Regions from separate parts of the Staphylococcus haemolyticus genome, predicted to be linked through region 2. Evidence: a T-box and tRNA genes for the amino acid it is inferred to sense, from the RefSeq annotation. Region 2 holds a T-box; the other holds one or more tRNA genes.

Region 1 (5,229 bases), 660 kb from region 2:
GGCTTTGTACAAATTAAATTCGATGTTAAAAAAGGCAAAATTGAACATGCTAGAATCTTTGGAGACTTCTTTGGTGAAGGAGATGTCACTGAATTAGAGAATGCTTTAATAGGGGCGTTACATGATTATACGCATATTAAAGAAGCTATGGAAGACTTTGACTTTTATCATTATTTCGGTGATATTGAGAAAGAGGCTATCTTAAAATTAATGTCTTATTAATATAACTAAGCGGCTATTGAGGAGTTAATTCTATAGCCGCTATATTTTTATTTATCTAAATGGTCAATAGCATATTGCGCTTCTTTTTGTGTGAATTTTTCACCGTAGCTAGAAGTGAGTTGATTATAAATTGTTTCTTTATCAATGATTCATTTTTGCAAAATTTCTAATACAAGATTAAAAAATCAACATTAATTGAGCAACCATTGTAGTGTATTTCAGTTGATAGGTCGAACTTCATCTAATATTTCATTTTGACGTTTTTCCATAGAATTATATTCGGCTTTGCTAACTCTATCTTCATACATTTTATCTGAAAGATTGAAATATTCATCTTGTAACTTTTGTTTTCTAGTTTCATTTTGCTTGTTCCATTCTACTTGATCCTTAATCCACTGTTCATGTGCTTTTTGTTCAGCAGGAGTTCTATATACGCCATTGTGGTCATAGTCGTATCTTTGTTGAGTTTGTTGATTATTAGCATTAGTTTGTTGTTTTTGTTGAGAACTTTGTTCTTGAGATGTAGATTGTAGGTTATTTTGTTGTGGCACTTGTGTGATATCTTGTTGTAATTGTGCTTGTTCTTGGCTAGCTTGATTTTCTTTACTAGAAGAATTTTTCTTATATTCTTTCTTTTTCTCTTTTGATTTATCTTTCTTCTTTTTATTATCGTGTAATTTTTTATCTGATTTATTTATAGAACTTTTATTTGAGTTTTCGCTTGATGAATCTTTATTACTACATGCACCTAGAATTAAGAAACTAGTAAATAATAAGACTAAAAACTTTTTCATTATATATCTCCTTTAATAATTAAGACATAACAATTTATGAATTTAACAATTGCTGTTTTTTCTTATCAAATTATTCCTGTGTAATAGCATCCATATCTAATAACTCTTTTAATTTTTTAATTTTTTCAAGAGGTTGTAAGTCATTATCTGAATGAGTTGCTTGATCAATAAGACCTAGAGAATTATTACTTCCTTCAACATTCTTGTTTACAAATTCTATAAATTTGTCTAAATCTTTATCATTAACCCACTTCATAGAAACCTTATTACCACTTGAATAAAAAGAAATAGTATTCCACATTAAGATTTTGCTTAATTCAAAAGTACTAATTTTACCATAATGAAAAATTTCAGAATCGTATCCACTCAATCGTTTTGCGCAAAAGATTATTCTTTCGTCAGTGGCTGCTAGAACACCATGTCTTATTGTATTTTTACCAAGAGATTTAGTTTTATAAGCACCAAATATTGCATAAATAATTGTTTCGTTATCATGTAAAAACACATCTTTTATCAAATCTACATTTTTAGTTTTGTTAGCCATGAGAAAAACTCCTTTAATTTAAATTTTCATATCCAAACACTCGTAATGATTCAAACATAATAGAATAATTATTGTAATAAGTGTTGTTACCGTATTTAATTTTATTGTTTTTATGTATATCCATTTCGTACGCTTCACTTAATTTATATAAAATATTCATTTATACAATTTAACGATTTACAATAAGATTATAACATTAAAAAATAGTGCGAAATATAAAAATGTTAGTGATAACGAAAAAAATCTTTAATTTTAGATCAATATTAGTAATAATTAAGGTGTTCTTAAAAAGGTGTACGTAGAGTAGGGTAATCAATGTCAAAAAAGACAAAACAATCATGCATATAGTTTTAAATACTAGGAACAACTACTTAAAGATGGTGGTATAACTTCGTGATTTTAGAATGAATAAAATCATGGGGGGTATCAAAAGTGGACAACGAACTTTCAAATTATGTCCACTTTGTCCACTCGTTGACAAAAATTTTTAAAATAGACTTTTTCAGATTTTTAAGAAAAATAAAAAGAACGTTTATATATCAACGTTCTTTAATGATTTGAGTTAACAAATTTTATAGATTTTTACTAATGAACGGAAACGGAGGGATTCGAACCCTCGCGCCGCTCTCGCGACCTACACCCTTAGCAGGGGCGCCTCTTCAGCCAACTTGAGTACGTTTCCATATGGCTCCGCAGGTAGGATTCGAACCTACGACCGATCGGTTAACAGCCGATAGCTCTACCACTGAGCTACTGCGGAATAATATGTATTTATATAATGTATCTCTATGAGCACAAATATTATTATATCAATAAACTTAAAATTTGCAAGGGATTATATTTAAAAAATATACGGAACATTTACACTATATTAATATAAAAGTCCCGTATGATTTAAAATTAAACGTAAAACTATTTATCTTGTAATAGTGAATAATGTGAAAGTGCTTCGAAAATATTTAAAGTCGTTTTCTCATAATCTATTGGCATTTCTGGATTGTTTGACTTCATACGAGATTGTTTATCGACCATGTAATAATAAAAAATGCAGTTAGAGTATTGGTGCCAAATACTGTGGTAGGAAACATTAAGTGTTAATGTTTGATGATTTGCAAAAATAATTTTACATTTTCGATTTTTAAGAGGTTTAATTTCATGTACATAATGCATATTAATCCACATGTTTTCTTCTAAACGGTCTGAATGCGTAGGGAAAAAATAAGTGGGGAAGAGAGGAGTCAATAAAATAGGTGGTTTACTAGTAATGCCGGCAATTCGTTGTGTTTCGGATTTCTTACTAATATAGCTATTACCATAAAATTTACATGAGCGTTCGACGATTTTTTGAGTTTTGAATGGGCTTGAAACTATTGTGGAATCATATTTCCATATTTCTGATCCTTTTGTTTGCTCATAATCATCAATGACGGGTTTGATTATCATATCTCCTTTTCGAATAATATATACAGTATTTTGGCTTTGAGAAATATTTGTCATCTCTTAACCTCCTTAAATTTATATCATTATTAAGCGCTAAAAACTCAACGATTAATAATATAAATTTATTATATAAAGTTTTTATATGTTGTCAAGATAATCATTACATATAAAATTACACTTATTTTTTGTGAAAAGTCAGAATATTCGATTGATTTAAAAAATAAAAGCTTGTATACTATCCTTATACAAAAAAGAAAGGCAGTGATTACAATGAATCACAACACGAATGTCAAGAATACGACACTAGAAGATTTTGTAACGACAGTTAATGATTTAGGCGTTGAGCTAGTCATTGAAGAGGCACTTCGTCAGGGACGAAAGAAACAGTTAATGAAATTGATTGATGAAGCGTTGATTAATAAGAACGAGGAAGAATTTATCAACTATACCACTGAATATAAAAATCTGGAGGCATTTCTCAATGAGTAAATTAGGATCCTGTAACTCATTATAAAAGGTCTATTCACTACTTAAATCAAAGTTAGCGAATAGACCTTTTTACATTTTATTTTTGACCACCGTTTGATTTTCCCTCAATTTTATTACGAATCCATTTTACTAAATATCCTGTTATAACAATTCTAAGTACGCGTTTGATAATATTCATACTAGCTTACTCCTTTTTTATGTTTATTTGAGTTTACCCGTTCTACACATTATTAAAGATAATTTCTAAAATTACTGATTAAATTTTTGGATGGCGGTTATTTGGTATAAATATATAGCCATTTTGATCAGCTTTAGTTGTAAAGATTATGATAATACCATGGATAATTGAAATAATGGTTGGAATAGTAGTCCAAAAGAACACTAAATGAAGCACGCCTTGCCACACTTTGTCTGCGTAAAATTTATGAATGCCGACACCACCCAGAAATAAAGAACATAATACATATAATGTTTTATTAACTCTCATAACTTTGTTGCCTCCTTAATCTCATATTTTAAGCATTTCAAAAATTAAATCAAATATTACTAAGGTGATTGAAAAAATGATTATAATCACAATTAATATGTTTCAATTTACTGCAATTAATTTATTATTATTTGTAAATTTTATATAATATAGTTAACAAAAACTTATGGAGAGGAGAACGGTAAATTGATCAGAAAAGCACGTCCGAGCGACAGTAAGCAAATAGCGGAATTATGTTATATCATTTGGCATGATATGGAACTAGATATTGTACAAGAAATCACTAAAGAACGTGTTATTCATGCAATTGAAGAAAGTATAGTCAATATTAATTATAGAACGAATTATAATAACATTTGGGTATATGAGCAAGACAATCATGTTGCGGGATGCATCATAGCATATAAGGGTGATAAAGAATTAGAGTTAGAAGCAGCATGGAATAAATTACCGTTGGAAGAAGACATAAAAGCACTAGGTACGCCATTACCTTTGAAAGAATCTAAAGATGATGAATGGTACATTGAGGCTGTTGCAACATTCTCGGAATATAGAGGACAGGGTATTGCAACTAAATTATTTAACTATTTAATATCTACATACCCAGATAGAAAGTGGAGCTTAAGTTGTGACTATGATAATCCTAGAGCTAAGAAATTATACGAACGCTTAGGTTTTAAATGGACTGAGGATATAGAATTGTATGGCCATCAATATTTACATATGGTTTATTCAAAATAGGTAAAAATAAAACGGAGGAGACAGAAACTCTAATTAGTTTCATTGCCTCACCCCGTATTATCTTACTAGTGAATATTTAAAATCTGTCTAATAATATATTAAATTCCACCTAATAAAGCACTAATATAAATACCTAAAGCGTATAATACACCAAAAATTGTGTTTGTTTTTCCAGTTGCAGCCATAGCTGGCATCATACTTGCAGGTGTATCATTCTTTTTGAAACGACGAATAGCTTTAACTGGCATAGGGAATGATAACAATACAAGTAGATAAAATAGTGAACCACCATCTACAAATAATGCAGTATAGACAACGAAAACGTATGCAATGATATACATAACTGCCATAAATGTAATTGAAGCGCGTTTACCTAATAAAATAGGTAGAGTTTTACGTCCACTCGCTTGGTCTTTGACTCTGTCGCGTATATTATTAGCCATGTTAATTAGACCAATTGTAATTACTATTGGAATACTAATCCAAACCACAAAGCTATTGATATTGCCAGT
Region 2 (5,229 bases):
CCAACAGCTGGTTTAATTCTAGGGAAAAGTGGCATCCGACGTGCTTATGAAACAGGTCGAGGATCAATTCAAATGCGTGCACGTGCGGAAATTGAAGAGCGAGGTGGCGGTCGCCAACGTATCGTAGTGACTCAAATTCCGTATCAAGTTAATAAAGCGCGTATGATTGAGAAGATTGCAGAACTTGTTCGTGAAAAGAAAATTGAAGGTATTACTGATTTACGTGATGAAACAAGTTTACGTACTGGCGTTAGAGTAGTAATCGATGTTCGTAAAGATGCAAATGCCAATGTTATTTTAAACAATTTATATAAACAGACACCATTACAAACTTCATTTGGTGTTAATATGATTGCACTTGTTAATGGACGTCCAAAATTAATCAATTTAAAACAAGCTTTAGTTGAATATTTAGAACATCAAAAGACAGTTGTACGTCGTCGTACTGAATACAACTTGAAAAAAGCGAAAGACCGAGCACATATCTTAGAAGGTTTGCGTATAGCGTTAGATCATATCGATGAGATTATTACGACAATTCGTGAATCAGAAACAGATAAAGTCGCTATGGAAACATTGCAAGAGCGTTTTAAATTGTCTGAACGTCAAGCGCAAGCTATTTTAGATATGCGTTTGAGACGTTTAACTGGTTTAGAACGAGATAAAATTGAAAATGAATACAACGAATTACTCGGTTATATTTCTGAACTTGAAGAAATCTTAGCCGATGACGAAGTTTTACTTCAATTAGTTCGTGATGAGTTAACCGATATTAAAGAACGTTTTGGTGACGAACGTCGTACAGAAATTCAATTAGGTGGCTTAGATGATTTAGAAGATGAAGATTTAATTCCTGAAGAACAAATCGTCATCACATTGAGCCATAATAACTATATTAAACGTTTACCAGTTTCAACGTATCGTTCACAACACCGTGGCGGACGCGGCGTTCAAGGTATGAATACATTGGAAGAAGATTTCGTAAGTCAACTTGTAACGTTAAGTACACATGACCACGTTCTATTCTTCACGAATAAAGGTCGTGTTTATAAACTTAAAGGCTACGAAGTTCCAGAATTATCTCGCCAATCTAAAGGTATTCCAGTCATCAATGCCATTGAATTAGATAATGATGAAACAATCAGTACGATGATTGCTGTTAGAAACCTTGAAGATGAAGATAGTTACTTAGTATTTGCAACTAAAAATGGTATTGTGAAACGTTCTGCTTTAAGCAATTTCTCACATATCAATAAGAACGGTAAGATTGCGATTGGGTTCAAAGAAGACGATGAATTAATTGCAGTACGTCTTACAGATGGTAACCAAGATATCTTAATTGGAACATCCCATGCTTCATTAATTAGATTTGCAGAAACAAGTTTACGTCCATTAGGTCGTACTGCTGCAGGTGTAAGAGGTATCTCATTACGTGAAGATGATGTCGTTGTAGGTTTAGATGTTGCACATGCCGATAGCGAAGATGAAGTGCTAGTCGTCACTGAAAATGGATATGGTAAACGTACGCCAGTGAGTGAATATCGCTTATCAAATCGTGGTGGTAAAGGTATCAAGACTGCCAAGATTACTGAACGTAATGGTAATATCGTTTGTATCACAACTGTTAATGGCGAAGAAGACTTAATGATTGTTACAAATAGTGGTGTTATCATTCGTTTAGAAGTAGAAGATATTTCTCAAAATGGTCGTGCAACTCAAGGTGTTCGCTTAATGAAACTAGGCGATGATCAATTTGTATCAACAGTTGCTAAAGTTATTGATAAAACAGAAGATGAAGATGCGACTGAGGCTGCTCAAACTGAAAATGGTGAATCAAATGCAGAGAGTACTGAAAGTCCTAGTGAAGAAGTAATTGACGATGATACACCAGGTAACGCACTTCATACTGAAGCGGACGAAGAAACTACAGTTTCATCTGAGGATGACTCAACAGATGAACGTATTGAAGTTAGACAAGACTTCATGGATCGTGTAAATGAAGACATTGAAAATGCATCTAACAATGATGAAGATGACGAAAACTAAATAATAGAAGGTTAATCTATAATAGAAAGTTACAACAATATTGATTCCTTCAACAAACAAGACTTCCCTGATACCAGGGAAGTCTTGTTTTTATAGCTTATTTAGTTTTCTAATTCTTTCATAGCGTATGGAATTTCACTAATTAAACGTGAAGGTGGTACGACATACATAGATTCAGATAACTTTTCTCCAATAAAACTATGCGTATAAGTTGCGCTTGTTATCGCATCTCTAAAATCATCAAATTGTCCAACAAAGCTTGTAATCATACCAGCTAATGTATCTCCCATGCCACCAGTCGCCATTGCCGGTGTACCAATGGCAAGTCTATATTCTTTGTCTTTGAAGAATATTTCAGTACCGTGTTTTTTCAATACAACTGCAGCACCTAACTTATCTACAGCTTCTCTATTACGTTCATAAGTTTGTTCTTCAATAGGGATACCACTCAAACGTTCCCATTCCTTTTGATGTGGCGTGAAGATAACACGGCAAGTTGGGATATCAGGTTTTAATTTACTAAATATCGTTATAGCATCACCATCAACAATTAAGTTTTGATGTGGCTGAATATTTTGTAGTAAAAATGTAATTGCGTTATTACCTTTAAAATCGATACCTAAGCCTGGTCCAATCAAAATACTATCTGTGTTCTCAATCATTTTAGTTAACATTTTAGTGTCGTTAATATCGATAACCATTGCTTCTGGGCAACGAGAATGAAGTGCAGCATGATTTGTAGGATGTGTAGCTACTGTAATTAATCCACTTCCACTATAAACACACGCACGCGCAGCCAACATGATTGCGCCCCCTAAATTGGCACTCCCACCTATAAGTAAAATCTTTCCATAGTCACCTTTATGTGTCTCTTCTTTTCTTTTCGGAATATTAACTGTTGTTAATGTTTCCATGAATTAAACCCTCCCTTGAAGACGTTTCGAACGTATAATACTAAATTGTAAAAATGTGATTACTGTCAATTCTATATATAACTCAAATTTCAAGTGACGATGAGATGCGTAGCGAAAGCATCAACAACTAACTCGCCTGTTAAGTTTTAAATTTGAATGTTTGTTTATGACCTTTTTAAATACAATAGAAAATATTATACCTGTGGATGACTTTCGTCAACACTATTATGAAGATTATTTTGTAATGAATGATGGGAAGTGATTATGTTGGCTAATAGAGGGTGTTTACAACTAGCATGAATTAATATTATTTACCATTTACTTGCTAATTATAAAGGAGTTTGCTATATTAAAAATAACTTAATAAGTTATTGTTCGTGGGACAAGTAACATAGTCAATTAATTTCAGAGAGCTTGTGTTGAGTGTGAACAAGTAATTGATTGTTATGCGAATCTACCTACAATTGTGAACAACCGGTAATAACCGTTATTTTAAGGAAAGTGCAATTTGATACATATGTAGTGTTAAATTGTTAAATAGGGTGGCAACGCGTAGACCACGTCCCTTGTGAAGGGGATGTGGTCTTTTTTTATTGAAAATACGCATGTTATCCGAAATTAAATTTTTCAAAAATTGGGAAGGATGAATATTACATGTTAGACATTAGACTATTTAGAGAGCAAGCAGACACAGTTAAGAGCAAAATTGAACTACGTGGAGATGATCCTAAAGTAGTTGACGAAGTATTAGAATTAGATAACGAACGTCGTCAATTAATCGGTAAAACTGAAGAAATGAAAGCACGTCGTAACAAAGTAAGTGAAGAAATCGCTGAAAAGAAACGTAACAAAGAAAATGCAGACGACGTCATCAAAGAAATGCGTGAACTTGGTGACGAAATCAAAGAAAACGACGCTAAACTTAACGAAGTGGATAATAAAGTTAGAGATATCTTAATTCGTATCCCTAACCTAATTGCTGAAGATGTACCACAAGGGGATTCTGATGAAGAAAACGTTGAAGTTAAAAAATGGGGTACACCTCGTGAATTTGACTTTGAACCTAAAGCACACTGGGACTTAGTAGAAGAATTAAAAATGGCAGACTTTGAACGTGCTGCAAAAATTTCAGGTGCGCGTTTCGTATACTTAACTAAAGATGGTGCATTATTAGAACGTGCATTAATGAACTACATGCTTACTAAACATACAACGCAACACGGTTATACTGAAATGATGACACCTCAATTAGTTAACGCAGATACAATGTTTGGTACTGGTCAATTACCTAAATTTGAAGAAGATTTATTCAAAGTTGAAAAAGAAGGTTTATACACAATTCCAACTGCAGAAGTTCCATTAACTAACTTCTACAGAGATGAAATCATCCAACCAGGCGTATTACCAGAAAAATTCACTGCACAAACAGCTTGTTTCCGTAGTGAAGCAGGATCAGCTGGTAGAGATACAAGAGGTTTAATCCGTTTACACCAATTCGACAAAGTTGAAATGGTTCGTATCGAAAAACCTGAAGATTCTTGGGACGCTTTAGAAGATATGACACAAAATGCTGAAGCAATTCTTGAAGAATTAGGTTTACCATATCGTCGTGTTATCTTATGTACTGGCGACATCGGTTTCAGTGCTAGTAAAACATACGACTTAGAGGTATGGTTACCAAGTTATGACAACTATAAAGAAATTAGTTCTTGCTCAAACTGTACTGATTTCCAAGCGCGTCGTGCTAACATCCGCTTCAAACGTGATGCCGCTTCTAAACCAGAATTAGCACATACTTTAAATGGTAGTGGACTTGCTGTAGGTCGTACATTTGCAGCTATCGTTGAAAACTATCAAAATGCAGATGGTTCAATCACAATTCCAGAAGCATTAGTACCATTTATGGGTGGTAAAACTGAAATCCGTCCTGTTAATGGCTAATTCATGAATAAGTCATAAATCTAGGACAAAATGAATATGTTAGGGCTACATCGAAATTCGCAGTAGCCGACTAAACTGAGAAAATGCTCTTACCGAGCTTTTCTCAGTTTTTTTTTATCCTTACATATGAAATTCTAATATATTAAATTTAGTCCATATCCTCTTAGTATATTTCTAATAATTAATTGCATAAAATTCCACTTTTTCTTAATAAAGGGATGAAGTTAAAAGGGGTATTTTAGACTGCTTTCCAAGAGGTAAATCAACCGTTATAGTCAAAAAATAGACACATTTAAAATCCTTTCAAATCAATACTTCTAAGTAGTCT

The links. The T-box of region 2 lies ahead of serS (serine--tRNA ligase). A T-box ahead of a tRNA ligase gene usually reads a tRNA of that ligase, here a tRNA-Ser.
Positions count from the first base shown of each region.
Region 1: it encodes a tRNA-Ser, which carries the amino acid that the T-box ahead of serS (serine--tRNA ligase) is inferred to sense. The anticodon was not compared.

Region 1 covers NZ_CP035291.1:1,868,586-1,873,814, reverse strand. Annotated here, with positions in the region: gene lplA (lipoate--protein ligase) at 1-222, shown strand, start outside; gene EQ029_RS09050 (Ltp family lipoprotein) at 270-353, opposite strand; gene EQ029_RS09045 (hypothetical protein) at 441-1,016, opposite strand; gene EQ029_RS09040 (PH domain-containing protein) at 1,087-1,560, opposite strand; tRNA gene EQ029_RS09035 (tRNA-Ser) at 2,154-2,242, opposite strand; tRNA gene EQ029_RS09030 (tRNA-Asn) at 2,246-2,320, opposite strand; gene EQ029_RS09025 (competence protein ComK) at 2,473-3,057, opposite strand; gene EQ029_RS09020 (IDEAL domain-containing protein) at 3,271-3,489, shown strand; gene EQ029_RS12785 (SAR1012 family small protein) at 3,566-3,667, opposite strand; gene EQ029_RS09015 (NINE protein) at 3,746-3,976, opposite strand; gene EQ029_RS09010 (GNAT family N-acetyltransferase) at 4,163-4,717, shown strand; gene EQ029_RS09005 (1,4-dihydroxy-2-naphthoate polyprenyltransferase) at 4,816-5,229, opposite strand, start outside.
Region 2 covers NZ_CP035291.1:7,210-12,438, forward strand. Annotated here, with positions in the region: gene gyrA (DNA gyrase subunit A) at 1-2,046, shown strand, start outside; gene EQ029_RS00035 (NAD(P)H-hydrate dehydratase) at 2,148-2,960, opposite strand; T-box leader at 3,332-3,530, shown strand; gene serS (serine--tRNA ligase) at 3,615-4,901, shown strand.